One region of the Nonomuraea sp. NPDC052634 genome, then DNA from elsewhere that is predicted to be linked to it. Evidence: riboswitches for the same ligand, from Rfam matches in the RefSeq annotation. Region 1 holds a riboswitch; the other holds the start of a gene.
What was found. A riboswitch is a leader RNA that binds a small molecule or an ion and turns the genes downstream of it on or off. The one in region 1 is predicted to bind cobalamin.
Positions count from the first base shown of each region.

Region 2: linked by a shared signal. The riboswitch ahead of AB0K67_RS09575 (ABC transporter substrate-binding protein) and the one ahead of AB0K67_RS28585 (ribonucleoside-diphosphate reductase subunit alpha) in region 1 are both predicted to bind cobalamin.

Region 1 covers NZ_JBFATY010000007.1:228,485-243,854, reverse strand. The annotation lists gene AB0K67_RS28610 (N-acetylmuramoyl-L-alanine amidase) at 1-1,259, opposite strand, end outside; gene AB0K67_RS28605 (hypothetical protein) at 1,486-1,761, shown strand; gene glmS (glutamine--fructose-6-phosphate transaminase (isomerizing)) at 1,775-3,595, shown strand; gene AB0K67_RS28595 (SAM-dependent methyltransferase) at 3,654-4,409, shown strand; gene AB0K67_RS28590 (tripartite tricarboxylate transporter substrate-binding protein) at 4,510-5,475, shown strand; cobalamin riboswitch at 5,480-5,684, shown strand; gene AB0K67_RS28585 (ribonucleoside-diphosphate reductase subunit alpha) at 5,812-7,971, shown strand; gene AB0K67_RS28580 (ribonucleotide-diphosphate reductase subunit beta) at 7,984-8,979, shown strand; gene AB0K67_RS28575 (mechanosensitive ion channel domain-containing protein) at 8,999-10,120, shown strand; gene AB0K67_RS28570 (TspO/MBR family protein) at 10,531-11,001, shown strand; gene AB0K67_RS28565 (DUF2804 domain-containing protein) at 11,005-11,988, opposite strand; gene AB0K67_RS28560 (type II CAAX endopeptidase family protein) at 12,066-13,007, opposite strand; gene AB0K67_RS28555 (sensor histidine kinase) at 13,210-14,478, shown strand; gene AB0K67_RS28550 (zinc-binding dehydrogenase) at 14,481-15,370, opposite strand, start outside.
Region 2 covers NZ_JBFATY010000001.1:2,110,876-2,126,245, reverse strand. The annotation lists gene AB0K67_RS09585 (histidine phosphatase family protein) at 96-677, opposite strand; gene AB0K67_RS09580 (Gfo/Idh/MocA family oxidoreductase) at 932-1,795, shown strand; adenosylcobalamin-variant (AdoCbl-variant) riboswitch at 1,837-1,957, shown strand; gene AB0K67_RS09575 (ABC transporter substrate-binding protein) at 1,995-2,969, shown strand; gene AB0K67_RS09570 (iron ABC transporter permease) at 2,971-3,999, shown strand; gene AB0K67_RS09565 (ABC transporter ATP-binding protein) at 3,996-4,769, shown strand; gene AB0K67_RS09560 (adenosylcobinamide amidohydrolase) at 4,766-5,407, shown strand; gene AB0K67_RS09555 (hypothetical protein) at 5,472-5,636, shown strand; gene AB0K67_RS09550 (Uma2 family endonuclease) at 5,633-6,055, shown strand; gene AB0K67_RS09545 (hydantoinase B/oxoprolinase family protein) at 6,056-6,451, opposite strand; gene AB0K67_RS09540 (hypothetical protein) at 6,545-6,682, shown strand; gene AB0K67_RS09535 (hypothetical protein) at 6,736-8,202, shown strand; gene AB0K67_RS09530 (serine/threonine-protein kinase) at 8,202-9,887, shown strand; gene AB0K67_RS09525 (DUF6421 family protein) at 10,746-12,812, shown strand; gene AB0K67_RS09520 (SDR family NAD(P)-dependent oxidoreductase) at 12,809-13,438, shown strand; gene AB0K67_RS09515 (low specificity L-threonine aldolase) at 13,435-14,490, shown strand; gene AB0K67_RS09510 (NAD(P)/FAD-dependent oxidoreductase) at 14,545-15,370, opposite strand, start outside.

The sequences.
Region 1 (15,370 bases):
AGGATGTGGGCGCGGTCGAGCGGGATGCGGTATTTGGCGGCGAGGTAGCGCACCAGGCGGGCCGACGACCGGTACATCGCCTCGGTGTACCAGGTGCCGCCCTTGGCCAGGTAGCCCTCGTGCTCGATGCCGATGGAGCGGGTGTTGACGTCCCAGTTGCCGGCGTGCCAGGCGATGTCGTTGGTGGCGACGTGCTGGGCCACGTGCCCGTCGCGGGAGCGGATCGTGTAGTGCCAGCTCACGTACTTGGGGTTGCGGATGAGGGAGGGGATGCCCTGGTAGCCGCCCTCGGTGTCGTGGATGACGATGTAGTCGACCGAGCGCTTGCGCGACAGGCGGTCGTGGTTGCCGTAGTCGCGGTTCTTCTTCTTGCCGAAGCGCCTGTGCGCGGCGGGCATCCACTCGCAGTGCAGCGAGGCGGGGCATTCGGCCTTGCCGCCCGCCGTGTGCCCCTTGGGCGTGCCGGGCTCGTCCTCCTCGTCGAGCTCGGGGAGGTCATCGCCGGAGACGAAGTCGCCCGGGTCGGCGAGCTCGGGGAACGCGGCGGGGTCCCAGATGGTGTCGGGCTGCAGGTCGGGGATGGGGTCGAGCTCCACCACGTGCCCGTCGTCGGTACGCCGCCGCGCGCCCTCCCGCATCACCGCGAACACCTCGTCGGCGAACGCCCTGGCCGACTTCGGATCGCCGGCCCCGGCGTACTTGGCGACCGCGGCGTGCCAGTCGGCCGGGTCGGTGCTGGGGCGGTCCTGGTAGGAGGCGAGCAGGGCGGCGCCTGCGCGGATGTTGGCGGCCGGGTCGCGGCGCAGCAGTTCCTCGGGCAGCCCGGCGAGCTTGGCCGCCTCCGGCAGCGTGGTGGGCTGCCGGGCGGCGGCGGTGCGCATCGCCGCGTGGGTGATGGCGTCGACCTTGGGGGACATCGGCCTGCTCTCGTCGCCGCGCGGGTCGGCGTGCCCGTCGCCGAGGTGCTCATGACCGGCGGCGCCGGCAGGGAAGGCGTCCACCAGGTGCATCGGGCCGTAACCGCCGGCGGTGCTGGGCCGCCCGCCGTTGGCGTCCCACCGCGACTCCAGGTACGACACCGCGAGCAGCACGCTCTCCGGCACCCCGTACTCCCGGGCTGCGGCGGCGAAGTCCGCCTGGCGGCCCGTCGCCGCCGCGGCTGCGGGTGCGGAGGTGGTGGCCGGCGAGGTCGTGAGGGGGAGGCCGGCCGGCACGGTGAGGACGCCGGCGACCAGGCCGGCGGCGAGCCAGAGCTGCATGTACATCTCCCCAGGAACGTCACGATATGACTACTCAGCGTAACCATTCCCAGAAAGGGATGTGTCAGACGGGTCGGTTGATACGCATGTGATCAGCCTGATCTCCCGGCGAACGTGGCATCTTGATCATGCGAGAGTGATCGGCCGACACCGCTCGGCGCATTTCCTGCCCGATATCGGGCAGGATGTTGGCGTGTCTCGTTCCAGAGCCGTATGGTCCTCGTCTGTGTCCACGGCACGGCATCCGTACGAAGATCTCATCGCGCACCTCACGCGGACGAGCCCGCTCGGCCCCGGCGAGGCCGCCCGCGTGATCGCCGACGTGCTGGCCTACTTCTCCGAGTCCACGGAGGAGTTCGTCAGGCGCCGGCACGGCGAGCTGAAGGCGCGCGGCCTGACCAACGACGAGATCTTCCCCCGGATCGCCTCGGAGTTACGGAGCCGCAGGGTCGCGGCTCCGGAGCTGTCCCTCAGGCAGCTCCGCAGGATCGTCTACGGATGAGAAGGAGACCTCGATGTGCGGAATCGTGGCCTATGTCGGCCCCAAGGACGCCGCGCCCATCTTGCTGGAGGGGCTGCAGCGGCTGGAATACCGGGGCTACGACTCGGCCGGAATCGTGGTGTCCAACAAAGGGCTGAAGGTACGCAAGGTCAAGGGCCGGGTCGCCGACCTGGCCAAGGTGGTGCCGGCGCGGTTCAAGGGCGGCCTCGGCATCGGGCACACGCGGTGGGCCACCCACGGCGTGCCGAGTGACGTCAACGCGCACCCCCACCTGTCGGCCGACGAGCGCATCGCGGTCGTGCACAACGGCATCATCGAGAACGCCGCCGAGCTGCGCGCCAAGCTGGAGGCCGACGGCGTGGTGTTCGCGTCCGAGACCGACACCGAGGTGCTCGCCCACCTGATCGCCCACGCCGTCGACGAGAACGAGACGCTGGAGGAGGCCGTCAGGAAGACGCTCAAGAGCGTCGTCGGCACCTACGGCATCGCGGTGATCGACGCCGAGCGGCCCGGCGAGGTGGTCGTGGCCCGCAACGGCAGCCCGATCGTGCTGGGCATCGGCGAGAAGGAGATGTTCGCCGCCTCCGACGTGGCCGCGCTGGTCCGCTACACCCGCCAGGTCGTGCACCTGGAGGACGGCGAGCTGGCGGTGATCAAGGCCGACGGCTTCCACACCTTCTCCAGCGACGCCCGCGAGACGGCCAAGGAGCCGCTGACCGTCGACTGGGACGCGGGGCACTACGACACCGGCGGCTACGAGCACTACCTGCTCAAGGAGATCTCCGAACAGCCCGAGACCATCACCAGGACGATGAGCGGGCGGCTGGACGAGCGCTTCCACGTGGCCCACCTGGGCGGGCTCAACATGGACGCCCGCGAGACCCGCGGCTTCCGCCGCGTGAAGATCATCGGGTGCGGGTCGGCGTACTACTCGGGGCAGATCGGGGCGCAGCTCATCGAGGAGCTGGCACGCATCCCGTCCGACGCCGAGCCGGCCAGCGAGTTCCGCTACCGCAACCCCGTCGTGGACCCCGACACCCTCTACGTCGCGATCAGCCAGTCGGGCGAGACCTACGACACGCTGGCCGCCGTGCAGGAGCTCAAGCGCAAGGGCGGCCGGGTCATCGGCATCGTCAACGCCGTCGGCAGCGCCATCGCGCGCGAGGTGGACGGCGGCATCTACCTGCACGCGGGCCCCGAGGTCTCGGTGGCCTCGACCAAGGCGTTCACCTCGACCTGCCTGGCGTTCGCGCTGCTCGCGCTGCACCTCGGCCGGGTGCGCGACCTGTCGCCCGCCGACGGCCGGCGCATCGTCGAGGGCCTGCGCCGCCTGCCCGGCCAGATCGAGCAGATACTCGGGCAGAGCGACCACATCGCCGCGCTGGCCAAGAAGTACGCCCCGCACCCGAGCATGATGTTCGTCGGGCGCGTGCGCGGCTACCCGGTGGCGCGCGAGGGCGCGCAGAAGCTCAAGGAGATCTCGTACGTGCACGCCGAGGCGTATCCGGCGAGCGAGCTCAAGCACGGGCCGCTCGCGCTCATCGGCCCGGACATGCCGACGGTCGCGATCGTCCCAGACGACGAGCTGCTCGACAAGAACCTCACCACGCTCGGCGAGATCCGCGCCCGCGGCGGCCAGGTGCTCATGGTGGGCCACCGCGAGCCCGACCCCAAGCTGGCCGACGACGTCATCGTCATCCCGAAGAACGAGATCGAGCTGGACCCGATCCTGCTGACCATTCCGCTGCAGCTCTTCGCCTACTACGCCGCGGTGGCACTCGGCCGCGACGTCGACAAGCCACGTAATCTTGCCAAGAGCGTTACGGTGGAGTAGCTAATCCAAAATGGTCCAGCCTATCGTTAAATCGCCGCGGACGTCATAAATTCAAAGTGTGCGGCAGTTCGACCATCGCAGGCCCCATCCCGCACGCATGTATGACTACATGCTCGGCGGGAAGGACAACTTCGCGGTCGATCGCCAGGCCCTCGATCAGCTCGCCGAGCTGATCCCGGAGGCGGTCCCGCTGGCCCGCGCGAACCGGGCCTTCCTTCAGCGTGCCGTACGCTACGTCGCCCGCGCCGGGGTCGACCAGTTCCTCGACCTCGGCAGCGGGCTGCCCACGCAGGGCAGCGCGCACGAGGTGGCGCCGGAGGCCAAGGTGGTCTACGTCGACTGCGACCCCGTGGTGCGGGCGCACGCCGCGGTCCTGCTCAGGCGCTCGCCGGGCAGGGCCCGTTTCGTTCAGGCGAACCTGCTCGATCCCGGCGACGTGCTGGACAAGGCGGGGGAGTTCCTCGACTTCGACCGTCCCGTCGGGGTGCTGCTGGTGTCGATCCTGCACTTCATCCCCGACTCCGACGATCCGCAGGGGGCTGTGGCGGCGCTGCGCGAGCGGCTGGCGCCGGGCAGCCACCTGGTGATCTCCCACGCCACGACGGGCCGCGCCGACGATGACGAGCCGTCGTACACCCGCCCCGGCAGCGGGACCGATCGCTCGCCCGCGCGGATCAGGGAGTTCTTCGGCGACTTCCCGCTGGAGCCGCCCGGCCTGGTGCAGGCCACGGACTGGCGGCCGGACCGGCCCAAGCTGGTGGGGGACTGGTCGCTGCCGTCGTCCCTCATGGCCGGAGTTGCCCGTAAAGCCTAATAAGCCCAAAAATCAAGAAAAATCGTGAACTATAGCGATTTTGAATAACGACCGTGACCCCGGTGTATAGCCTGCCGTAATGGGTTAATAACCTGGAGTAATGGGGGTTTCGGGGGAGAAGCACATGCGCCGCCGGCGCTTTCTGGCCTGCGGCCTCGGCATGGCCGCCGCCGTCGCCGGCTGCGGGACCGAGCGGGCCGGGGGAGCCGTGCCGGTCGCCGGGTTCACGCTCAAGCCGGACGGACGGCGCTGGGAACGGGTCGGCCAGGCGTTCGCCGGGGCGGCGCAGGCCGTGGGCTACCAGCCGGGCGGCGGCTTCGACCTGGCACTGAGCGGCCTGCCCGCGGCGGCCGCCGCCGAACTCAACAACAGCCAGAGCATTCTCGAGACCGCCACCCCGCTCGCCAGGCTCAGCGGCGAGGCCCTGGTCGTGGTCGTCCCCGACGGCTCGCCGCTGAAGGACTTCGGCGACTTCGGCGCGCGGATGCTGGCCGACCCCGGGCGCACCCGGCTGGCCGGCGGCTCGCCGGGCGAGCCCGACCACCTGCTGTTCGGTCTCATCGCGCGGGCGCTCGGCGCCGACACCCGGCAGGTCGACTACACCGGCTACCCCAGCGGTGGCGAGGTCATGGCCGCGCTGCTGTCCGGCAGGGCCGTGGCCGCCGCGGGTCCGCTGTCCACCTGGCGGGCCGGGATCGAGCGCAGGCGGATCAGGCCGCTTGCGGTCTCGTCGGCCACCCGTCTGCCCGAGCTGGACGCGCCGACCCTGCTGGAGTGCGGCGTGCGGGTCGACTTCTCCGACTGGGTGGGCGCGTTCGGCCCGGAAGGCATGGCGGAGGAGGGCCGCGAGGCCGCCGTGCACATGTGCGACGAGGTGCTCGGCTCCTCCGCGTGGGAGGCCGCCTGCCGGGCCGCGGGCTGGCTGCCGATCCCGCTGGCCGGCGACGACTTCGCCCGCTGGCTGCACACCGAGCTGGCCCGCACCCGCGCCGTGCTGCGGGACCTCGGCATGGTCGACACGACCAAAGCCACAACATGCTGGGGTAGTTGCGGGAACGGCCACTAGATGTAGGATCTCGCTCGTCGCTGGTTCGCCTCATCGGAGGCGGAGCAAAAGGGAACCCGGTGAGATTCCGGGGCTGCCCCGCAGCGGTGAGCGGGAACGACCGCCGTCATCAGCACTGGAGAGATCCGGGAAGCGACGGCCAGTAGGTGCTCCACGGAGCTGGAGCGTGCCCGCGAGCCCGAAGACCTGCCAGCGATGCGCCGGGCCGTGCGCCCGTGCGCGCAGTGTTCATGGCCTCGAGGGCGGGCCGGGCACACGCGGGATCGGCGCGCCGCGCCGCGCTCCGCCGTGCTCTCGCCTGCCTTTCGAGGGGAGGCTCGCGAGGAGAGAGAGCACGTGACCCAGATCGTTGAGGTTGACCGCCGGCTGGCCATCGAGGAGGCCGCCGCCCGGGTGATCGCCGATCCGGCCAACTCCCGGGTCGCCGCCGGGCTGCTGGCCGAGGAGATCGCCGACGAGGCGGCCGGGCAGGGCGTGCGGACGTTCTCCGAATCCATCGCCGCCACGCACGCGGCCGGGCTGATCCAGGACCGCCTCGCCGAGTTCGTCGCCGCGCACGCGGCCGAGCTGGACGCGCTGGTCTCGGACGCGGCGGACGCCCGTTTCGAGTACTTCGGGCTCCGTACGGTCTACGACCGCTACCTGCTGCGCCACCCCGAGACGCGGGCGGTGCTCGAGCGGCCCCAGCACTTCTTCATGCGCGTGGCCTGCGGGCTCTCCGGCACCGTCGCGGAGGCGGCCGAGCTGTACGCGCTGATGTCCACGCTGTCCTACCTGCCCAGCTCGCCCACGCTGTTCAACTCCGGCGCGCGCCGCCCGCAGCTGTCGTCGTGCTTCCTGCTCGACTCGCCGCGCGACGAGCTGGAGGCCATCTACGAGCGGTACGGCCAGGTGGCCAGGCTGTCGAAGTACGCGGGCGGCATCGGCATCTCGTGGACCCGGGTGCGCTCGCGCGGCTCGCTGATCAGGGGCACCAACGGTCACTCCAACGGCATCGTGCCGTGGCTGCGCACGCTCGACGCCTCGGTGGCGGCGGTCAACCAGGGTGGCCGGCGCAAGGGCGCGGCCTGCGTCTATCTGGAGACCTGGCACGCCGACATCGAGGAGTTCCTGGAGCTGCGCGACAACACCGGCGAGGACGCCCGCCGCACCCACAACCTCAACCTCGCCAACTGGGTGCCCGACGAGTTCATGCGCCGGGTCGAGGCCGACGAGATGTGGTCGCTGTTCGACCCGAAGGAGGTGCCGGATCTCACCGACCTGTACGGGGAGGAGTTCGACGCGAGATATCGCGCTTACGAGGCCGCCGGGCGATATGTCCGGCAGATTCCCGCTCGCACCCTGTACGGCCGCATGATGCGCACCCTCGCCCAGACCGGCAACGGCTGGATGACGTTCAAGGACGCCGCCAACCGCACCTCCAACCAGACGGCCCGCCCGGAGAACGTCATCCACCTGTCCAACCTGTGCACCGAGATCCTGGAGGTCACCAGCGACGCCGAGACGGCGGTGTGCAACCTCGGCTCGGTCAACCTGGCCGCCCACCTGAACGGCGGTGACATGGACTGGCAGCGGCTGCGCCGCACCGTGCGCACCGCCGTACGCGTCCTCGACCGCACCATCGACCTCGGCTTCTACCCGACGCCGCAGGCCGAGGCGGCCAACAAGCGGTGGCGGCCGATCGGGCTCGGCGTGATGGGCCTCGCCGACGTGTTCTTCACGCTGCGGCTGCCGTTCGACTCGCCGCAGGCTCTCGAGCTGTCCACCAGGATCGCCGAGGAGATCGCGCTGGCCGCGTACGACACCTCGGCCGACCTCGCGGCCGAGCGCGGCCGGCACCCCTCGTACGACGAGACCAGGGCGGCCGGGGGAGTGCTGCACCCCGACCACTACGGCGCGGCCACCGGCCCGCGCTGGGACGCGCTGCGCGCGAAGATCGCCGAGACCGGCCTGCGCAACTCGCTGCTGGTCGCGATCGCCCCCACCGCCACCATCGCCTCGATCGCCGGCTGCTACGAGTGCATCGAGCCGCAGGTGTCCAACGTGTTCAAGCGCGAGACCCTGTCGGGCGAGTTCCTCCAGGTCAACCGCTACCTGGTGGCCGATCTGAAGGCGCGCGGGCTGTGGACCGACCAGGTGCGCGACGACATCAAGCGGGCCGACGGCTCGGTGCAGCAGGTGCCTGGCGTGCCCGGCGACCTCAAGCAGCTCTACCGCACGGCCTGGGAGCTGCCGCAGAAGGCGCTCATCGACCTGGCCGCCGCGCGGCAGCCGTACATCGACCAGTCGCAGTCGCTCAACCTGTTCATGGCGAGCCCGACCATCGGCAAGCTCTCGTCGATGTACGCCTACGCCTGGAAGAAGGGCCTGAAGACCACCTACTACCTGCGCTCGCGGCCCGCGACGCGCATCGCGCAGACCACGGTCGCCGCGCCCCCGGCGCAGGCGGTGGCCTGCTCTCTTGAGAACCCCGAGACCTGCGAAGCCTGCCAGTAAGGAGCCCCGACGATGCTGCTCGACCCCGGCATGGACCTCACCCTGCGGCCCATGCGCTACCCCGCCTTCTACGAGCGCTTCCGCGCCGCCATCCGCAACACCTGGACGGTCGAGGAGGTGGACCTGCACTCCGACCTCGCCGACCTGGCGAAGATGACGCCGCAGGAGCGGCACCTGATCAACCGGCTGGTCGCCTTCTTCGCCACCGGCGACTCGATCGTGGCCAACAACCTCGTGCTCAACCTCTACCAGCACGTCAACGCCCCCGAGGCGCGCCTGTACCTGAGCAGGCAGCTCTTCGAGGAGGCGGTGCACGTGCAGTTCTACCTGACGCTGCTCGACACGTACCTGCCGGACCCGGACGAGCGGGCCAAGGCGTTCGCCGCGATCGAGCACATCCCGTCGATCCGCGACAAGGCCGAGTTCTGCTTCAAGTGGATCGACTCCATCCAGGGGCTGGACCGGCTGGAGACGGCCGCGCAGCGCCGCCAGTTCCTGCTCAACCTCATCTGCTTCGCCGCCTGCATCGAGGGCCTGTTCTTCTACGGCGCCTTCGCCTACGTCTACTGGTTCCGCTCGCGCGGGCTGCTCGGCGGCCTGGCCACGGGGACGAACTGGGTGTTCAGGGACGAGTCCATGCACATGGAGTTCGCCTTCAGCGTCGTGGACACCGTACGGGCCGAGGAGCCCGAGCTGTTCGACGACGAGCTGGGCAAGCAGGTCACGGAGATGCTGGAGGAGGCCGTGGCCGCCGAGCTGGCCTTCGCCGAGGACCTGTGCGGCGACGGCATGCCGGGCATGGGCGTCGAGCAGATGCGCCTTTACCTCGAATACGTGGCCGACCAGCGACTGGTTCGTCTGGGTCTGCCCAAGAGGTACGGTTCTGCCAATCCGTTCGCCTTCATGGAATTGCAGGACGTCCAGGAACTCGCCAACTTCTTCGAACGGCGTGTCTCGGCGTACCAAGTGGCAGTAGAGGGCAATGTGAGCTTTGACGAGACGTTCTAAGACATAGGGGGCAGGTAACGTGCACTCTCCAGCGGACTGGCCGATCCTCGGGATCTCGGTGATCGGCTCGATCCTCCTGGTGGAGGTGGCCAGGCGGCTGCTTCGCAGGGCCAGCCGCAAATGGGACCCGGCCCGTCACCTCCTGGAGCACTGCACGTGGCCCGCCTTCCTGACCGCCGCCGTCGTCGCGTTCAACCTGGTCTTCGGGCCCGGCATGTTCGGCGACACGCCGGGCGAGCGGGCCCTGGCCAGGACCGTCCAGCAGGTGCTCGGCCTGGTCACCATCGCCGCCGTCACCTGGCTCATCGTGCAGGCCACGTACGCGCTGACCGACGTCGTGCTCGAACGGCTCGTCCGGGTCGAGGGTGAGCGCAACCGGCGGGCCCGGCGCATCATGACGCAGATCGCGCTGGTCCGCCGCATCGCCGCCGCCGCCATCATCGTCATCGCGATCGGCGCGATGCTCTTCTCCTTCCCGCAGGTGCGGGCGCTCGGCGCCGGTCTGCTCGCCTCGGCGGGCATCGCCGGCGCCATCGTCGGCATCGCCGCCCAGCCCACGCTCGGCAACGTGGTGGCCGGGCTGCAGCTCGCCTTCAGCGACGCGATCAGGATCGACGACGTGGTCGTGGTGGAGAAGGAGTGGGGGCGCATCGAGGAGCTGACGCTCACCTACGTCGTGCTCAGGCTCTGGGACGAGCGCCGCCTGGTGCTGCCGGTGTCGTACTTCACGCAGAACCCGTTCGAGAACTGGACCCGGCACGGCAGCCGCGTGCTCGCCGTGGTGTACCTGCGGGTGGACTGGTCGGTGCCGGTGCCCAAGCTGCGCGACGCCCTCTATGAGTTCCTGCAGACGAACGCCCTGTGGGACCAGAAGGACTGGACGCTCCAGGTCACCGACGTGCACGAGAACGGCCTGGTCGAGCTGCGGGCCCTGATGAGCGCCGCCGACTCGCCGTCGGCGTGGGACCTCAAGTGCGACGTGCGCGAATTCCTCGTCAACTACATCAGGGAGAACTACCCCGACTCGCTCCCGCGCTTCCGCGTGGAAACCCCGGAGAGCCGCCTCGGCGTCGGCAATGCATCCGGAAACAGCCTCGGAAACAACGCTGGAAACAGCGTCGTACGGGACGCCGGCGAATAAATCGGTGGCCGCGGCGTTGATCGCCCGCCTATCGTGGAAGGCGTCCAGCGACGGGAGAAAGGCGGGAGAAATGCGCGACACGTGCCTCGGCAGGCCGTCCGCCATCCTCCTTGAGCTGCGGCGACGGCTTGTCTGAGCGTTCTTCTGAACGCAATCGGGAAAGCCGCCTCGCCCCCTCCGAGGCGGCTTTGCTGTCATGTACGCGCCGGGCGCGGGGCGGCCTGATCAGCTCCTCACGTCCGGACTCGCGGCCCTGAAAGGAAAGGGCCGCCGGGCCACGGCCTGGCCGTCGGGAATGGCGCCCCCCGGCCGGACCCCGCCCTCGCCCCGGGCCGGTTCACGCCGGCCGGGCCCGGGGCCCGAAACCTCCGTCCGCGCGTCGATCGCCGATGCCGGGGCAGTGGACGGTCATGAAAGGCAAAGTCCTGCTGAAGACCGCGCTCGCGGTCACCGCCACCGCCGTCGCCGGCTCGCTCGGCACCGACCCCCGCTCCACCTGGTACCAGCGGCTGAAGAAACCGTCCTGGCAGCCGCCCCCGCAGGCGTTCCCGCTGGTCTGGACCCCCTTGTACGGGCTCATCGCGTACGCGGGCGCCCGCGCCGCCTCCCGCGCGGACGCCGAGCGGAAACAGGCGTTCACCCGCGCGCTCGCCGCCAATCTGGCGCTCAACGCGGCCTGGCCCGCGCTGTTCTTCCGCACCCGCACCCCAAGGCTGGCGCTCGCCGAGATCCTCCTGCTCAACGCCTCCAACGCGCTGCTCATCCGCAGGACCTGGGCGGCCGACAGGAAGGCCGCGCTGCTGCTGACGCCGTACGCGGGCTGGACGGTGTTCGCCGCCGCGCTCAACGGCGCCATCGCCCGCCGCAACCCCGGCGCCTGACCGTCACCAGCGCTGGCGGGCCTCCTCCGCCCAGCCGGTCAGGCCGTCGAGCTCGACCCACGTGCCGTCGTCGGCCCGCGCCCGCCCGCCGAAGTGACCGAAGCACTGGTGCGTCTCGGAGCCCACGACGCCCAGCTCCGTGCGGGCGACGCGCTCGTGGAACGGCGTGAAGACCGCCTGCACCCGCTCGCCGGTGATCCGCCACGGCTTCATCCAGTCGCCGCGGTCGTACTGCCAGGCGAGCTCCTCGCCGATCTTGTGCAGCCGGCCGTCGAGGAACAGCGCGTTCTCCGTCATCCCGGTGCCGTCGGTCCACTTGCCGCCGAGCTGGATCGCCCGGCCGGGCGCGCTGCCCGCCGCCCAGTTCCACACCGCCCGGTACGGCCAGCGCCCCCGCCCGTGGTCCAGCACGGCGAACGCATCAGGGCCGCCGATCTCGTACGTGGCCGCGCCGAGCCTGAGCCGGCCGCGTACGGGACGGCCGACGTCCTTGACCGTGTACTGAAAGCGCCGCGGCCCCCACGGCACCACCACGCCCAGCGACTCGTGGTCTTCGGGCAGCGGGATATCGAGCTCGACCTCGGCCTGCGCGGTCACGGCCCGGATCGAGGCGCCGTCCGGCCGCTGCACCAGATCGACGGCCAGCCCCGGGGCGCGGGCCGACGCGGTGCCCTCGCCGCTGCGCTCCGGCAGCACGCTCCCGCGCGCCAGCGGCACCACCGCGTCCTTGACGTGCTCGTCGCCGGTCGCGCGGTCCAGCACGTACAGGCCGTGCACGCCGGCGTAGTCGAGCGAGGACACCACCAGGCCGATCACGTGGGACGGCGTGACCACGCCCCAGTACTCCCAGCGCTTGGTGCGGCCCCAGCCGCGCAGGTTGGCCCGGTGCAGCGGGCGGCGCGTCCAGCCGACCGCCCGGGGGTTCAGCCGCCCGTCCGGCAGGCACAGGTCGACGGCCTCGGTGATCTCCCGCTCGTGGGTCGTCATGATCGCAGCGTAGCCGGGCGGGCGCGGAAGCCCATACGGCCTCCGCGCCCGCCCGGCTACGCGCGTTCAGTGCTGGTTCAGTTCTCGTTCACGGCCTGGAGCGCGGGGGCGGCGCTCGGGTCCTCCTCGGGCTTGTAGCCGAGGCGGCCGCGGGTGAGGAGCAGGACCACCAGGGCGCCGCCGAGGCCGGCGAGCAGGGTGACCATGCCGGCGGTGTCGGGGTCGGTGATCGTCGGGAACATGTCCGAGAAGGCGATCGACATGAAGTTGTTGACGCTGACGTGCAGCACGATGATCAGCGGCAGGCTCTGGCCGGTGCGGTTGAACACCCAGGTGATCACGAAGCTGAACGACCAGGCGAAGCCGATGAACACCAGGACGTGCTCCAGCGTGACGTTGGGGTAGCCGCCCCACTCGGTGAGGAAGAGCGGCAGGTGCCAGATGCCCCACAGCGGGCCGAGGATCATGGTGGCGCCGAACGGGCCGTACTTGCGCTGCATGCGGGCCAGCGCGAAGTCACGCCAGCCGGGCTCCTCGGCCAGGCCCGTGGTGACCATCTGGATCAGCAGGCCGGGGATGTAGGCGGCCAGCACCGCCGCGGGCGGCATCTTCACGGCGCCGTCGGAGAGTGCCAGCGAGGTGATGACGAGGGTGACCGGCACGCCCACGGCGGTGATCACGTACCAGAACCAGCGCACCCGCCACTTGGTCATGCGCCCGACCCAGCGGCGGATCCCCTCCTTACCCTCGGTGATCCGCGTCACGAGGTAGGCGGAGAAGATCGGGCCGAGGTAGGCGCCCGGCAGCACGCCGAGGAACTGGGTCGTGCCGAGCAGGGCGGGGAAGTCGAAGTCCCAGATGCCGAGGCCCTGGTTCGAGAGCGCGTACGGCGTCCATGCCACCCAGCTCAGCAGGTTGGCCAGGACGAAGAAGCTGATGAGCGGGCGGCGGCGGATGAAACCTGCGAGCCCGCCCTGGCTCGGCGAAGCCTGGGTGGCGGGGGTGCTGTCGACAGCCATGTGTAGGTATTCCTTGGAGGTCTGCTTGACGGACAGGACAAGCACATCAGCCGGAACCCCCTCGCGTCGTTCCCGCGTACGCCCCAATGCAGGTATAGCCAGGGGTACCGTTTCTTGACACGCGCCGTGACCGAAACGCACTGATCCGTGTAGGCTGCTCCCGGTTCGACGATGATCTCGTGCATCCGGTGAGGAGGAGCACATGCCGGCCACGACCGGGGGACATCGGCGGCTGAAGCTGCGGCGCGCCGCGTTCGCCCGGGGCCGGCTCACCATCGACGCGCTTGAGCGGCTCGCCACCGGGTTCGGCACCGCCGTGCTCGCGCTGCTCACCGCGCTGCTGGTGCTCATCATGCTGCTCGGCTGCCTGATCGGCCTCGGCGGCAAGCTGGCGCCCCTGGCGCTGCGCGGCCTGCGCCAGGCGGCCGACCGCGAGCGCCGCCGCCTGTCCGAGTGGGGGCCCGACCTCGTCGAGCCGGGGCCGCCGCTCGCCCGGCTGAAGCCCGCGCTGAGCGACCCCACGGTGCGGCGCGAGGCGGCCTGGATGGTCGTGCACGGCACCTTCGGGCTGCTCGTCGGCCTGCTCGGGCTCACCTTCCCCATCCACGCCGTGCAGGACGCGACCTTCTGGGCCTGGTGGTGGCTGGTGCCGTCCGACGAGGCGGCGACCGCCGCACTGGGGCTGTGGATCGTCGACGACCTGCCCAGCGCGCTCGCCGTGATCCTCTTCACACCCGGCCACCTCGCGGTCACCGTCGCCGTCTCGCCGCTCCTCGCCCGCCTGCAGGCATGGCCGGGCAGGCGGCTGCTCGCCCCCGACCCTGACGCCGACCTGGCCCTGCGGGTGGCGCACCTCACCGCCACCCGCGCCGCCGCGCTCGACGCGCACGCCGCCGAGCTGCGCAGGATCGAGCGGGCCCTGCACGACGGCGCCCAGAACCGGCTGGTCACGGTCAACGTGCTGCTCGGGGCGGCGCTGCGGGCGCTCGAACGCGACCCCGCGACCGCCAGGGAGCCGCTCGAACGCGCGCAGAGCGCCGCCGAACAGGGCCTCGCCGAGCTGCGCCAGGTGGTACGGCAGATCCTGCCGCCCGTGCTGACCGACCGGAGCCTGCCCGACGCGCTCGCCGGGCTCGCCGCGTCCTGTCCCGTCCCCTGCCGGGTCGACGCCGACGTGCCGGTCAGGGCCGCCGCGTCGGTCGAGGCCACCGCCTACTTCGTGGTCGCCGAGGCGCTGACCAACATCGCCAAGCACAGCGGCGCCGCCCGCGCGGCCGTGCAGGTGCGCCGCCGCGGCGACCGGCTGTATCTCCAGGTCGTGGACGACGGGCGCGGCGGCGCCGACGCGCGCGCGGGCTCCGGCCTCGACGGGATGCGGGGCCGGGTCGAGGCGCACGACGGCACGTTCAAGGTCTCCAGCCCGCCGGGAGGGCCGACCGTCGTCCGGGTGGAGCTGCCCTGCGGCGTGTGAGGTCAGCTCCCCGCCGCGGTTAGCACGATCCTGCCGAACACCTCGCCCGCGTCCATCGCGCGGTGCGCCTCCACAGCCCGCTCCAGGGGCAGCACCCCGTGCACCACGCCGGCCAGCTCGCCCCGGCTCGCGGCGGCGAGCTGCTGGGCGGTCACCTCGCGCCGCTCGCCCTCGGGCACCGTGGCCGCGCTGAAGGTGGCGAACGACAGCGACCGCTGGAACGCCGTGAGCAGCTCCATGCCGAAGTCCGCGGGCGGCGGGCCCGCCACGGTGCCGACCACCACCATGCGGCCGTTCGGGTTGAGCCGGGTGAGGAACGCGGGCAGCCCGAGACCGGCGACGACGTCGATGATCACGTCGTACGTTCCGGGCGCGTCCGGGTCGCCGCCGCCTGAGCGGTCGAGCACGTGCGTCGCGCCGAGCCCGCGCAGGCGTTCGCCGCGTTCCCGCGATGAGGTCGTGACGGCCACCACGCTCGCGCCCTGCCGCGCGGCGAGCTGCACCGTCATGATGCCGAGGCTTCCTGCGGCACCGCGCACCAGCACCGACTCGCCGGGCGCGAACCGGGCGTGCCGCAGGCCGAAGTGCGCCACCACGCCCGCGCCGCCGAGCGCCACGGCGTCCACGGCGTCCAGCCCACCGGGCAGGTGGTGCAGGGCCGTGACCGGCACGGCGACCTGCTCGGCATAGCCGCCGCCCACTCCGGTGGCCGCCCACACGCGCCGCCCCACCCACGCCGGATCCGCCCCCGGGCCGACCGCCGTCACCGTTCCGGCGATCTCGCCGCCGGGGATGTGGCCGGGCTTGAAGCCGTACGCGGCGAGCGCGCCGCTGCGGATCAGCACGTCGGCGCCCGCGACGCCGGTGGCCTCGACCGCGACGAGCGCCTGCC
Region 2 (15,370 bases), on a different contig from region 1:
GCCGAGCCGCGCGCTGCCCGGACGGCCCTACGCGTCCGGGCCGGCTGAGCCTTTTCGTCCGAGTCGGTGCGGCGCGACCACCGGCCCGGGATCGGTCAGGTGACGGGGGCGTTCCAGGCCAGCAGCACCGGCTCATCGTGCTCGTACCCGAGGCGCGAGTACGTACCGGTGTCGAGCCTGAGCAACCGGCCGTCCTCGGGAGCCAAACCCAGCCAGCGGGCGGCCAGCACCCGCAGGAAGTGCCCGTGCGCCACCAACGCCACCCGGCCCTGCACAGCACGGGCCCGCGCGATCACCCGGTCGGCCCGGACCGCCACCTCCGAGGCGCTCTCGCCCGGATGCTCGGCATCGCCGGGGATCACGCCGTCACGCCACAAGTACCAACCGGGCCGCGTCTCACGGATCGTCGCCGTGGTGATGCCCTCATAGCCGCCGTAGTCCCACTCCCACAGGTCGGGATCCACCTCATACTCGGTCAAACCGGCCAGCTCCGCCGTTCGCCTCGCCCGCTGCGCGGGGGAGACGAGCACCAGGTCGAAAGGCTCCTTGATCAGCGGCGCCAAGGCTCTGGCCTGCTCCTCGCCGTGCTCCGTCAAGGGCAGGTCCGTACGGCCCGTGTGCCTGCCCGCCTTACTCCACTCGGTCTCTCCATGCCGAAGCAGCAGCATCTCGTTCATGGCTCCCATCATCCGGCACGCCCGATCGCGCCCCACCGCCAGGTGCCCGCCCGCCTCTTTCTCGCGGCGCGCCGGTCGGTGATCGGCACGGCCGCGCGCGGGTCGCTCGCGCGGAGCGGGAGGAGCCGGCACGCCCGCGTCCGCCGACCGCCCACGCAGCAGGGCGGCTGATGTGCGTTCGTGGAGGTGCGGGCGATCTTTGGCGATATGTCATCTAAGGTGAAAGATCAGATGACTTGCGAAGGAGGACGTGCATGGAACCGGTGGCGGTCGGACTGATCGGCGCGGGGCCCTGGGCGCGGATGGCGCACGCGCCCATGCTGGCCAAGAGCCCGCACACGAGGCTGGCCGGCGTCTGGGCCCGCCGTCCCGAGGCCGCCGCCGAGCTGGGCGCGCCGGTGTTCGCCCGCGTCGAGGAGCTGTTCGAGCACTGCGAGGCGGTCGCGTTCTGCGTGCCGCCCGCCGTCCAGGCCGAGTACGCCGTCCGCGCCGCCCGCGCCGGCAAGGCGCTGCTGCTGGAGAAGCCGCTCGGCGACTCCCTGGAGTCGGCTCGGCGCGTGGCGGACGCGGTGGCCGAGGCGGGCGTCGCCTCCCAGATGGTCTTCTCCATGCGCTACACCGCCGCCGCCCGCGGTTTCCTGGCCCGCTGCGCCGAGGTCGAGCCGTTCGGCGGTCACGCCGCCAACATCTCCGGCGCGCTGCTCGGCGACCACCCGTTCGCGACGCCCTGGCGGCTCGAACGCGGCGCCCTGCTCGACGTGGGACCGCACGTGATCGACCTGCTGGACGCCGCGCTCGGCCCCGTCACGGGTGTGCGCGCGCACGGCCACCCGCTGCGCTGGGTCGGCCTGCTGCTCGAACACGAGGGCGGCGCCGTCAGCGAGGCGTCGCTGAGCATGGCCGCGGGCGGCGAGACGCCGCCGTCCAGCATCGCCGTGTACGGCCGCAACGGCAGCGCCGCCCTGCCGCCGCATGACAAGGACGACGACTACCTGGCCACGGTCGCCGAGGAGTTCGCCGCGACCGTCCGCAAGGGCGGCGGCCACCCGCTCGACGCCGCGCACGGGCTGCGCATCCAGAAGATCATCGCCGAGGCGGAGGCCCAACTGACCCCTTGACTCCTCCGGCGGACGGGGAATTGATACCGTTTGCCCGACGCGCAGTGCGCAGCGAAGTCCGGTGAGATTCCGGCGCTGTCCCGCAACTGTCATAGCCAGGTCGCCTGCCTCTGCGCCGACGCACATCAACCCTCGTGGAAAAGGGTGATCCGTCACTACAAGCGGGTCTCTCGGTTCCAACAGTGTGAAAGGACTTCTCGTGAGGCCCGTACGCACGGTTCTCGCGGGCGCGCTGCTGGGAACGCTCGCTCTGGCCGGTTGCGGCCAGACCGGCACCACAGCCGGCCCTGCCGCCCCCTCGTCCGCCGCTTCCTCCACCGCTCCCGCCGCCGGCGGCTTCCCCGTCACCGTCGAGGCCGCCAACGGCAAGGTCACCATCCCCAAGCGGCCCGAGCGCATCGTCTCGCTCTCGGCCACCCACACCGAGACCCTGTACGCCATCGGCGCCGGCTCGCAGGTCGTCGCCGTGGACGACCGCTCCAACTACCCGCCGGAGGCCCCCACGACGGAGCTGTCCGGTTTCAAACCGAACGTCGAGGCCATCGTCGCCCAGAAGCCCGACCTCGTCGTGGTATCGGACGACATCGACGACATCGTCTCCGAGCTGGGCAAGGTCAACGTGCCCGTGCTCCACCAGCCCGCCGCCACGAACCTGGACGAGGCGTACGAGGAGATCTCCGAGCTGGGCGCGGCCACCGGGCACCAGGCCGAGGCCGGCAAGGTCGTCGCGGACATGAAGAGCGCCATCGACGACGTGGTGTCCAAGGCGCCCAAGGACGCCGAGCTCACCTACTACCACGAGCTCGACCAGACGCCGTACGCCGTGACGTCCAAGACGTTCATCGGCCAGATCTACGGCATGTTCGGCCTGACCAACATCGCCGACAAGGCCCCCGACGCGGCCGGCGGATACCCCAAGCTGTCGGCCGAGTTCGTCGCCCAGGCCGACCCCGACCTGATCTTCCTCGCCGACGTCAAGTGCTGCCAGCAGAACAAGGAGGCGCTGGCCGCCCGGCCCGGCTGGAAGAACCTGTCCGCCGTCAAGAACGACCGGGTGATCGAGCTGGACGACGACATCGCGTCCCGCTGGGGGCCGCGCGTCGCCGACCTGGCCAAGAGCATCGGCGCGGCCGTGGCCGACGCGGCGCGGGCGAAGACCGACGGCGCGAGCTGACGTGGCGACTCAGGCCCGCCCCGCACGGGCCCGGCCGCTGTGGCTCGCCGGCGCCCTGGTCCTGCTGGCCGCCTGCATGATCGCCGGCATGCTCGACGGCGCCGCCGACATCTCGCCCTGGCAGGTGGTGCTCCAGGTCGCGGACTGGCTGCCGTTCACCCACGTCGACTCCGGCCTCGCGCCGGTCGAGCAGGGGCTGCTGTTCGAGCTGCGGCTGCCCAGGGTGCTGGTCGCGGCCGTGGTCGGCGGGCTGCTCGCCATCGCGGGAGCCGGGTACCAGGGCGTCTTCCGCAATCCGCTCGCCGACCCGTACCTGCTGGGCGCGGCGGCGGGGGCCGGGCTCGCGGCGACGGCGGCGATCGTGCTGCTGCCGTCCGCCAGCGTGCCCGTGGCCGCCTTCGCGGGCGCGGTGGGTGGCGTGTTCCTCGCGTACACGCTGGGCAACACGGCGGGGCGCAGCGGCGGCACGGCCACGCTCGTGCTGGCGGGCGTCGCGGTCACCTCGTTCCTCACCGCGATCCAGACCGTACTGCAGCAGCTCGAGGTGGAGAAGCTGCAGCGCATCTACGCGTGGATACTCGGCGACCTCGGCGGCGGGTGGGATCAGCTCCTGCTCGTGCTGCCGTACGCCGCCGTCTCCGCCGTGCTGCTCCTGCTGCACGGGCGCATGCTCGACGTGCTGTCCGTCGGCGACGAGGAGGCCGCCGGGCTCGGCGTGCGGGCCGGGCGGGTGCGGTTCGTCGTGCTGCTCGCCGCCTCCCTGGCCACCGCGGCGGCCGTCGCGGTCAGCGGGCTCATCGGGTTCGTCGGCATCGTCGTCCCGCACGTGGTGCGGCGGCTGGCCGGCGGCTCGTACCGGATCGTGCTGCCGCTGTCGCTCATCGGCGGTGCGGCGTTCCTGGTGCTCGCCGACCTGGTCGCCCGCACCGTGCTCGCCCCGGCCGAGCTGCCGATCGGCGTGGTCACCATGTTCGTGGGCGCGCCGTTCTTCGTCGCCGTCCTGCGCATGACCAGGCGGGTGGTCACGTGATCAGGGCGCGCGATCTCACCGTACGGCTCGGCGAGCGCGAGGTGCTCTCCCAGGTGAGCCTGGACGTGCGGCGCGGCGAGTGGACCGCCGTCATCGGGCCCAACGGGGCCGGCAAGTCCACCCTGCTCAAGAGCGTCATGGGGCTCGTCGCGCACCAGGGCCGGGTCGAGCTGGACGGCCGGCCGGCCGCCGCGCTCAAGCCGCGCGAGCGGGCCAGGCTCGTCGCGTACGCCCCCCAGACCCCGGCCCTGCCGCCCGACATGACGGTCTTCGACTACGCGCTGCTCGGGCGCACGCCGTACATCCCCTACCTGGGGAGGGAGAGCGCGCGGGACCGGGCCGTCGCCGAGTCCGTCCTGGAACGGCTCGACCTGACGGAGCTCGCCATGCGGCCGGTCGGCGAGCTGTCCGGCGGCGAGCGGCAGCGCGCCGTGCTGGCCAGGGCGCTCGCGCAGGAGGCGCCGGTGCTGCTGCTCGACGAGCCCACCACCGCGCTCGACCTCGGTCACCAGCAGCAGGTGCTGGAGCTGATCGACCGCCTGCGCCGCGCCGACGGGCTCACCGTCGTGACCACCCTGCACGACCTCACCGTCGCCGGCCTCTACGCCGACTCCCTCATGCTGCTGGCCGGCGGCCGTGCCGCCGCCACCGGCGAGCCCGCCGCCGTGCTGACCGAGGAGCTGGTCGGGCGGCACTTCGACGCGCATGTGAAGATCGAGCCGGGCCCCGACGGGCGGCCCGTCGTGCACCTGGTCAGGGGAGGCCCATGAAGCTCACCTACCGCGTCGAGGACGGCGCCAGGCTCGGCTCGCTGCTGTGGGAGTTCGGGCCAGGCTGGCGGATGATCTCCTCCGCGCTGCTCGGCGGCGGCATCGGCGAGCGCGAGTGGGTGCTGAACGCCCAGGTCGTGGCCGGGTACGCGCGGATGGACCCGGTCGATCACCTCATTTCGCTCGGGCCTTCGCACGGGGCCGGGGTCGGCATGATGACCGCGGCCTCCGTCGACCGGTACGTCCGCGCCACCGACGGCGGCGTGGAGGCGTGGGCCACCGTCGGGCTGCGCGTCCCCACCTGGGCCGCCGCCCCCGAGGGCCACCAGGACCCCGAGCTCGCCCCCATCCGCGTCGGCACCATCAACATCGTGGTCGAACTGCCCGTCGCCATGACGGACGCGGCGCTGGTCAACACCGTGATGACGGTCACCGAGGCCAAGACCCAGGCCATGCTGGAGGCGGGCTTCGAAGGCACCGGCACCGCCTCCGACGCCGTCTGCGTCGCCGTACCGGTCGAGGGGCCGCAGGAGGTTTTCGGCGGCCCCCGCTCGGACTGGGGCGCCCGCGTGGCCCGCGCCGTCCACACCGCCGTGTTACGCGGCGCCGAAGCGTGGCGCTCCCATCACTCCGGGTGAGATCTTCGGGGTAAAGCGGCGTGTGCACGGGGCCGTGTTTCCCGATACTGGGTGGGCGACCGCGATGGCGACGATCGAACCGGCCAAGCACATCGCGCGGACCGAGGCGCTCAGCGCGCCGTTCACCGTCGACGACCTGCTTGAGATCCCGGATGACGGGTTCCGGTACGAGCTCTTCACCGGGAGCCTGCTGGTGAGCCCTGCCCCCACCCCCTTCATCAGGACATGATCTTCGCACTGCAGATGATCCCGCACGCCGCGGAACCCGCCCATCTGAAGGTCCTGTCCACGGTCAACGTGCGGGCGAGCGAGACCGGCTTCTCCATCCCCGACCTCGTGGTCGTGCCCAAGGTCGCGGCGAGGTCCGTGAAACTCGCGTTCCGGCCGGAGGACGTCCTGCCGGCCGTGGAGGTCGTCGGTCCCGGCACCGCGGCCGCGGACAGGACCTTGAAGACCGCGGCCTACGCGGCGGCCGGCATTCCCGGCTGCTGGCGCCTCGACCCCGGCCAGGGACCCGCGCCCCACGTCTATGAGCTCAACGGCGACTCCTACGGTGAGCCCACTGTGATCAAGGCCGGATCCCAGGCCGTGCTGTCGCAGCCGTTCAGCGTCACCTTCGGCCCAGGTGATCTGAGCGACCTCGGCTGATCAGTTCTCGGCGATGAAGCCGTAGCCCTCCAGGGCGCCTGCGGGGGTGATCGCGCCGGTGGCGAGGCCGCCGCGGACGGCCTCAGGATCGCGGTCCGCGGGCGGGCCGAGGCCGCCGCCGCCCGTCGTCTCCACGATGAACGCCTCCCCGGCCGCGAAGCGCACGTTGTCGACTTTCGACGGCAGCCGTTCCACGGTCCCGTCGGCCCGCCGCCGGCAGAAGCCGCCGGTGCGGCCGGGCAGCCCGCCGTCGCGGCCGGGCGGCGGCAGGCGGAGGCGGTCGGCGCGGGTGATGACGTGGCAGCCGGCGAGGAAGCGGAAGACGGTACGCGAGCCGAGCCCGCCCCAATACCGGCCGGGACCGCCGGAGCCGGGCACCGGCGTGGTCGCGTGCACCACCCGCGACCTGGGCGGGGGTCGCGGCCTGCGAGCGCGCGCGTAACACCGGTGACGATCCCCGCGATGGGGTCGTAGTGGGTGCTCAGACATGTGGCCACGGAGATCGAGCCGGACGTGCTGCGAACGACCACGTCGGTGAAGGTGCCGCCGACATCGACGCCGATCGTGATGCCCATCCGGGTACGTGATGTTCCCGAGCAAGTGCTTGTCTGCATCGTGGTCTATTGACTTACGGCACCTGCTTGGGACGCTGGTCCTAGTCGTGCGTTTGGAGCGGAGAGATGGCGCGCTGCAGAGCCCTTGCCGGTGGCATCGCGGTGGCCATGGTGCTCATCGGCTTACCGGCCTCGGCGCACGAGCACCCCAGCGGGATCACCGACCTGGTGACCCCGGCCGTCGTACGGCTCGAGGCCGTCTCCCACGTGGAGATCACCCTGCTCGACCACGTCGGAGAGCTCAGACATGTGGAGCGCTCCTACGACTTCCCCTTCGCCGAGGGAACGGGCACCGTGATCAGCCCCGACGGCACGATCGTCGCCCTGCGGCGGCTCGCCATCAATCCCGACGACGTCGCCGTCTACGCCGCCAACAAGATCTTCGCCGAGCACCACAAGGTCAAGATCCCCGCCGACGACAAGAAGCACCGCCTCAAGAACCCCATCCTCGACCGCCACCTCCAGCAGTGCTACAAACCCGAGAGCGACACCGCCACCTGCATCATCGACGTCACCACCGAGATCACCGCCTACCCCAACGTCTCGCCGGCCAGCACTGACGGCTTCAAGGTCACGTGCATCAAGGCCGGTCCGAAACCCGACTCGCCGGCCGTGCTGGTGCCGGTGACCCCCATGTCCGGCGGCGTCGGCATGCCGACCGCGCCGCTCGCCGACAAGGTGCCCGACCAGGTCGGCGCGCCCGTCAGCGTGGCCGGCTTCACGGGCCGCCCCGGGGCCAAGGTCAAGCACACCGTCGAGATCGCCCACCTCGGCAAGGGCGGCTCAGGGGGCGACGGCGGGCGCCCGTTCGCCGACCCCGAGAACAAGGTGGACGAGCCGGTCAAGCTCGGCGGCCTGGCCGACAAGGGGATGATCGGCGCGCCCGTGATCGGCGACAAGGACGGCCACGTCATCGGCCTGCTGGTCGGAGGCGGCAAGGACGGCCGGATGATCGGCATCAGAGAGGTCACCGGCCTCCTGGGCGAGGCCAAGGTCGTGCCGCGCAGAGGCGCCATCGACACGGCCTTCGAGGCCGCGCTCACCCGCTACCACACGCAGTACTACACCGAGGCCGCGCCCGGCTTCCAGCGCGTCCTCGAGCTCTATCCGGGCAACGTGGTGGCCGCCGAGCTGCTGAAGGACTCGCTGGCCAAGCGGGGCGGCCCCGAGGACCAGGGCACCAGGCAGGCAGCGGCGCGGCAGGACGAGCGCTCAACGCCCCTGTGGCCGCTCATCCTGGCCGCCGGGATACTTTTCCTGGCCGCCGGCGGCGGGGCGTATCTGCTGTGGCGCCGCCGTACTCCCGAAGTAGTGACAGAACCGCCACAGCCCCTGGCGGCCGGCCCACCGCTCGACGACCCCGCCGACCAGACCGTGGTCGTACGGCGGTCCCAGCCGTTCCAGGTGGCCTCGCAGCAGCAGCAGGTGATGACCGCGCCCAACCCGGCGATCAAGTACTGCACGTCGTGCGGCATGAGACTCGGGCCGGCGCACCGCTTCTGCGGCTACTGCGGCCACCCCATCGAGACGTGATGCCAGTGAACGAAAGATCGCTCATCGGCCAGGAGGTGGCCGGGTACTACATCGAGGACATCGTCGGCAAAGGCGGCATGGCCGTCGTCTACCTGGCGCTCGACCCCAGGCTGAGCCGCCGCGTGGCGCTGAAGATCCTCAACCCGGTGCTCAGCGTCGACGACAGGTTCAGGCAGCGCTTCATCCTGGAGTCCAGAACGGTCGCCAGCATCGAGCACCCCAACATCATCCCCATCTACGAGGCCAACGCCGACGCCGACGGCGTGCTCTACATCGCCATGCGCTACGTCGACGGGCTCGACCTGCGCCGCCTCATCTACGACCGCGGCCCGCTGCCGCTCGGCCCCGCCAACCAGATCTTCGCCCAGGTGGCCGCCGCGCTCGACGCGGCCCACGCCCACGACCTCATCCACCGCGACGTCAAACCGGCCAACATTCTGCTGGCCGGCGACCACGTCTACCTGACCGACTTCGGCATCACCAAGCACCGCTCGTCCATCTCCGGGCTCACCCAGACCGACCAGTTCATCGGCACGCCCCGGTACATGTCGCCCGAGCAGATCAACAAGGAGCACATCGACGGCCGCAGCGACCAGTACGCGCTGGCCTGCGTGGTCTACGAGGCCCTGTCGGGGCGGCTGCCGTTCCAGCGCGAGAACGACATCGCGCTGCTGTGGGCCCACCTGGCCGAGCAGCCCGTGCCGCTGTCGCAGATCAGGCCGGAGCTGCCGCCCTCGGTGGACGCCGTGATGAGCCGTGCTCTGGCCAAGTCGCCGGACCAGCGGTTCGCCACGTGCACCGAATTCGTGGCCGCGCTGCGGGATGCGATCAGCGGCCCGCCGTACGACCCGTACGGGGTGCCGGGCGAGCTGTACGGCGGGCAGCACCGTGCGCCGGGCTCTGGCCCGAACCTCATCCCCAGGCCGAGCCCCAGCCCGCACTCGGGCCCGCACGCCGTACCACACCTGGCCGCCCCCGCTCCGGGCTCCGCCACGCCACCCCGGACCGGCACGGACCCCGGCACCGGGCCGGGAACGGGACCTGGTGCACACACCGCCGCCACCACCACAGGGCAGAAACGGCCGGGCCGCCTGCCGGTCGTGATCGCGACCCTGATCGCCGCCTTAGCCGCGCTCGCCCTCGTAGCGGTCGTCATCGTCAACAACCGCGCCGAGACCTGGACCCGCTACAAGACCAGCGCCGCCGCCCCGCTCACGTTCGAGTACCCGGGCGACTGGACCGTGCGCACCCACCAGGACCTCTTCGCCATCGCCTCCCCGCACGCCCAGGAAATGGAGCAGCTCTTCGTGGCCGGCCCCGGCGCCGACTGGTCGCGCATCGCCGAGATCTTCGAAGACGACCCGGAGAGCCTGACCGGCGTGTACGTCCAGGTCTCCGACACCCTCGACGCCGGCGGGACATCGGAGATGATGAAGCCCAAGATGGAGGCCCTGCTGCCCGGCCGCGTCGACCTCGGCAAGCCCGTACTCGACCAGGCCGGCAACAGCCCCGCAGCCCGCTTCGACGGCTCACTCCACGACCCCGCCACCGGCACCCGGCTGGGCTTCGTCAGCTACGTGATCGACCGCGAACCCAAGACCATGCTCGTCATGTACTTCTGCCCCCGCACCACCTGCGACGACGCCACCCAAGCCCGCATCCGCCAGAGCGTCCACATCCCCTGACCCGCCCGCACGAACACGCCGACGCCATCGGGCGCCCGGCGACGACCGGCCACACCCAGCGGACCCACGGCGCTGAACCGCCACCGGCCGCCCGCCGGGATGCTCAGCGTGCCGCTGGGGTGCTCAGCGTGCCGCTGGGGTGCTCAGCGTGGGGCCGGGGTGCTCAGCGTGGGGCCGGGGTGCTTGGTGTGCTGATTAGGGGGCGGTCGCTTGAGCGCCGCGTCCAGGCGCGGCCCCGCTTGCGGGGCTGTGTGGCGGGGTCCGGCCCGCAGGCTGTGCGCGGCGGCCAGGGCGCGGGCCCCAGCCCGGCGGCGGCCGCGCTGCGGCGTCCGCCCTGCGACGCGCTGCCTGGCCCGACTGCGCCGCCGGACGGGCGGCGGACGGAGCGCGGCGGCGGCGACGTGCGGCGCTGCCCACTCCGCAGGTGCGCAACGCACCGCTCGCCATGCCGATGCCGCTGCACACTGAGGCGGCCGTCGCGCGCTCCTGAGCCATCACCCGTGGGCGTGCCGCGGCGCCAAGCGCCGGGCGGGGTTTCCGCGCGCCGTCGCACCCGGGGCGGGTGCCGCCTCGCTCGGCGTAGCGTCCGGGCCGGGTGTCGCCTCGCGCGCCTTCGCACCCGGGTCGGGTGTCGCCTCGCTCGGCGTAGCGTCCGGGTCGGGTGTCGCCTCGCTCGCTGTCGCGTCCGGGCCAGGTGCCGACTGGCGCGGCGGCGCCTGGCCCGGGCACCGGTCCCGCGTGGTGCCGGCGCCTCGAGCCGGCCCCAAGACTGTCTCGGTATTCGGGAGGGATTGGCGGGGCATGCAGGAAGGGTGTGTATATTTTCCGGCATAAGGCGGTAGAAACAGGAGAAATTTCATGCGATCGTTCCCTCGGGTGCTGTTCGACGAGGCGCACAGCGAGTCGTGGACCATCCGCCGCGAGCTGGCCGAGACCGTCAACCCGGCCCACCCCGACGACACCAGCTACGCCCGCGCGGCCGGGCTGCTGCGGCACCTGGGGCACACGGTCGACGCTCACACGGGCGGCCCGCTCGACGCGGAGACGCTCGCAGCCCAGGACGTCCTGGTCATCGCCCACCCCTCGGACGCGCGCTGGGAGCGCACGACCGGACAGGGCAGCCCCGTCTTCACCCCGGCCGAGCTGGACGCGATCGAGTCCTACGTACGCGACGGCGGCGGCCTGGTGGTGCTGGCCGAGGAGGAGCAGGACAAGTACGGCAACAACCTCGCCGACCTGCTGGCCCGCTTCGGCGTCCGCGTCGAGCACACCACCGTGCGCGACCCCGGCCACTCCTACCGCGGAGTGGCCACCTGGGTGCTGGGGGAACGCTCCACGGAGTCCGGGCTGCTGGCCGGCGTGCGTACGGCCTGCTTCTACCGCTCGGGCGTGCTGGCCGCGGGCGAGGGCGCCGAGGTCCTGTTCCGCACCTCGGCCGCGGCGGCGCCGGCGAACGCCCCGCTGGCCGTCGCGCTGCGGCACGGCAAGGGCCGGGTGGTGGTGTTCGCCGACTCCGACCTGTTCGGCGACGACTCGATCGAGGACCACGACCACCGCAGGCTCTGGGGCAACGTGATCACCTGGACCGCCCGCGTACCCGACGACGAGACGGACCGGGCGCCGCGCGATGAGATCAAGGCCGCCCGCTTCGCCCGCCTGAAGGAGGCCGTGGAGGAGCTGCGCCCGCTGCAGGTCAAGGACGGCTCGGTGCCGGACGAGCACAAGGAGCGCGCCGCCGAGCTGGTCGCGACGATCGCGGAACGGGTGGCCGAGATCGCCCCGCACTTCCCGCACGACGCCGCCTACCTGGAGGCCGTCCGGGCGGACCTGGGCAAGTGGGCCGCCCAGGGGCTCGGCGTGCCCGACTTTCTCGACTCGCTCGACCTGTTCCACCCCGACACCCAGCGCGAGGACGGGCTGGAGCACGTCGTGGTCTTCCCCATGTACACCCAGAACGGCAACCCCAACAGGAACCTGGAGGCCGTCTGGGTCCGCACGATCTGGCCCGGCTGGCTGGCCGAGCTGGAGGCGGGCGGCTACGACAACCCGATGTTCGTGCCGATCGCGTTCGAGGACTTCACCTCCGGCTACGACACCCACTCGGCCGTGCTGTTCCCCGAGACGGTCGCCGTGCGCACCACCCCGGCCCGCTTCACCTGGGGCGGCATCTTCGCCGACCGCGAGGCCGCGAGGTTCCGCAGGGTCGCCGGGGCCGCCGCCGAGACGCTGCGGCTGGACCTGCCGCCGGACGCCGAGCGGCTGCTCGCCTCGCAGCGGCTCGCCCAGGACACGTACGTGCTGTGGGACCTCGTCCACGACCGCACCCACAGCCACGGCGACCTGCCGTTCGACCCGTTCATGATCAAGCAGCGGATGCCGTACTGGCTGTACTCGCTGGAGGAGCTGCGCTGCGACCTCACCGCGTTCGGCGAGGCGGTCAGGCTGGAGGAGCGCGGGGTGCCGCACGCCCGCTACGTCCAGATCGCGATCCTGTTCGACCGGCTGTTCCGCTTCCCGATCACGGGGGAGCGGGTGCGCAACTACGACGGGCTCGGCGGTCAGCTGCTCTTCGCCTACCTGCACCGCAACGACATCGTGCGCTGGACCGACAACCGGCTCTCGATCGACTGGGAACGGGTCGCGATCGGCGTCGCCGACCTGCGCGGCGAGGTGGAGAAGCTCTACCGCGACAGCATCGACCGGTCCAAGCTGGCGCACTGGCTGGCGGCGTACGAGCTGGTCAGCGCGTACGTGCCGCCGCACCCCGCGTCCGTGTGGGCCAAGGGTGTCGAGGCGCTGCCCGAGGAGCAGAAGGCCAAGGTGGACGCGGTGCTGCCCGACGAGTTCCCCCTCAGCATGTTCTACGAGGCGCTGCGCCGTAAGCTGGCGGACGTGGTCGAATCGACAAAGGGACTCCGCGCATGATCATCGTGGTGACCGGGGCAGGAGGCCCCACCGGCGCGGCGGTGTCGGCATATTTCCGTAAGGGCGGGCACACCGTCATCGAGGTCGGCAGGAAGGACACCGACCTGCTCGACCGCGCCGCCGTGCACGAGCTGGCCGCCCGCGTCGAGCGCGAGCACGGCCGCGTCGACGGCGTCGTCCACCTGGTGGGCGGCTGGCGCGGCGCGCCCTCGTTCGCGGAGACGAACCTCGACGACTGGGACTTCCTGCACGACCGCATCATCCGCACGCTCCAGCACGTGTCGCTGGCGTTCGAGCCGCTGCTGCGGCGCAGCGACAACGGCCGGTTCGTGATCGTCTCGGCCCAGGCCGCGCAGGCGCCCACCGCGGGCGGCGCCGCGTACGCGGCCGCCAAGGCGGCGGCGGAGGCGTGGACGCTCTCCCTCGCCGACGCGCTCAGGGGAACCGGCGGCGCGGCCGTCATCCTGGTGGTCAAGGCGCTGGTCAACGACGCCATGAGGGCGGCCAAGCCGGAGGCGAAGTTCGCGGGGTTCACCGACGTCGACGACCTGGCAGCGGCCATCGGCGGCCTCTACGACCGCCCGGCCGAAGAGATCAACGGCACGCGATTGGACCTCACCTCTTGAATCCCCGGCACGACCCCCTGCTGAAGGCGTTCGGCAGCGACAACTACGCAGGGGTGCACCCCGAGATCCTCCAGGCCATCGCCACCGCCAACGGCGGCCACCAGGTCGCCTATGGCGACGATGTCTACACCGAGGCGACGCGGGAGGTCTTCCGCCAGCACTTCGGCGAGACGGCGCAGGCATGGCCGGTGTTCAACGGCACCGCGGCCAACGTCGTCTCCCTGCGCGCCATGACCGCCCCCTGGGAGGCGGTCATCTGCCCCGAGACCGCCCACATCAACACCGACGAGGGCGGCGCGCCCGAGGTGGCGGCGGGCATCAAACTGCTGACCGTGCCCACACCCGACGGCAAGCTCACCCCCGAGCTGATCGACCGGCAGGCGTGGGGCTTCGGCGACGTGCACCGCGCCCAGCCGAAGGTGGTCTCCGTCTCCAACGTCACCGAGCTCGGCACCGTCTACACGCCCGGCGAGCTCGCCGAGATCTGCGCCCACGCCCACGGCCTCGGCCTGACCGTCCACCTCGACGGCTCGCGCCTGGCCAACGCCGCCGCCGCGCTCGACGTGCCGCTGCGGGCGCTGACCACCGACGTCGGCGTGGACGTGCTCTCCTTCGGCGGCACGAAGATCGGCCTGCTGTACGGTGAGGCGGTCGTCGTGCTCAACCCCGACGCGGCCCGCGGCGTCGACTACCTGCGCAAGACGTACATGCAGCTGTCGTCGAAGATGCGGTTCGTGTCGGTGCAGTTCGAGGCGCTGCTCTCCGGCGACCTGTGGCTGCGCAACGCCCGCCACGCCAACGCCATGGCGCGGCGGCTGGCCGCGGCCGTCGAGGGCATCCCGGGCGTGCGGCTGAGCAGGCCCGTCGAGGCCAACGCGGTCTTCGCGGTGCTGCCCGCCGACGTCGCCGACCGGCTGCGCAAGCGCTTCCGCTTCTACACCTGGAACGAGTCCACCGGCGAGGTGCGCTGGATGTGCGCGTTCGACACCACGGAGGAGGACGTGGACGCCTTCGCCGCCGCCCTCGCCGAAGAGGCCGCCGCCTCGGCGTGACCGCTGGTGCCGCCGCCTCGGCGTGCGGTCCGTGCCGCCGCCGGCCCGTGCCGGTCAGCGGCGGCGCAGGGCGAGGCGGGCGGCCTGCCAGCCGCCCATCCCGTGCACCCCGGGCCCGGGCGGCGTCGCCGACGAGCAGAGGAACACCCCGGGCAGCGGCGTCCGCCACGGCGCGGGCGACCAGACCGGCCGCCGTACGAACTGCCCGAGGCTCGCCAGCCCGCCCGCGATGTCGCCGCCCACCAGATTGGCGTCGGCCGCCTCCAGTTCGGCCGGGCCCATCGCGTGGCGGGCCAGCACCCGGTCGCGAAAGCCCGGCGCGTAACGCTCGATCTGCGTCTCGATGGCGTCGCTCATGTCCATCGCGGAGCCGTTGGGAACGTGGCAGTAGGCCCACAGCGTGTGGCCGCCGCGCGCCGGGTCGGCCGCGTACGGCTGGACGAGCAGCACGTACGGGCGGGGCGAGTGCCGCCCGGCGGCCGTCTCGGCCTCGCTCAGCGCGATCTCCTCCAGCGTGCCGCCGAGGTGCACCGTGCCCGCGCCCGCGACGGCGGGATCGCGCCACGGCACCGGCTCGTCGAGCGCCCAGTCCATCTTGAACACGCCGGGCCCGTGCCGGTAGCGGGCGAGCCGCCGCCGGTAGCGAGCGGGCAGGAGGTCGCCGGCCATGGCGAGGAACTGCCGGGGCGTCACGTCGAGCACGACGACGGGCGCGCGCAGCTCGGCCAGCCGGCGTACGCGGTGGCCGGTCACCGCCTCGCCGCCGAGCGCGCGCAGCTCGGACACCAGGGCGTCGGCCAGCACCTGCGAGCCGCCGCGCACCAGCGGCCAGCCCACCGAATGGGCCAGCGACGCCAGCATGAGCCCGTAGCCGGCCGTG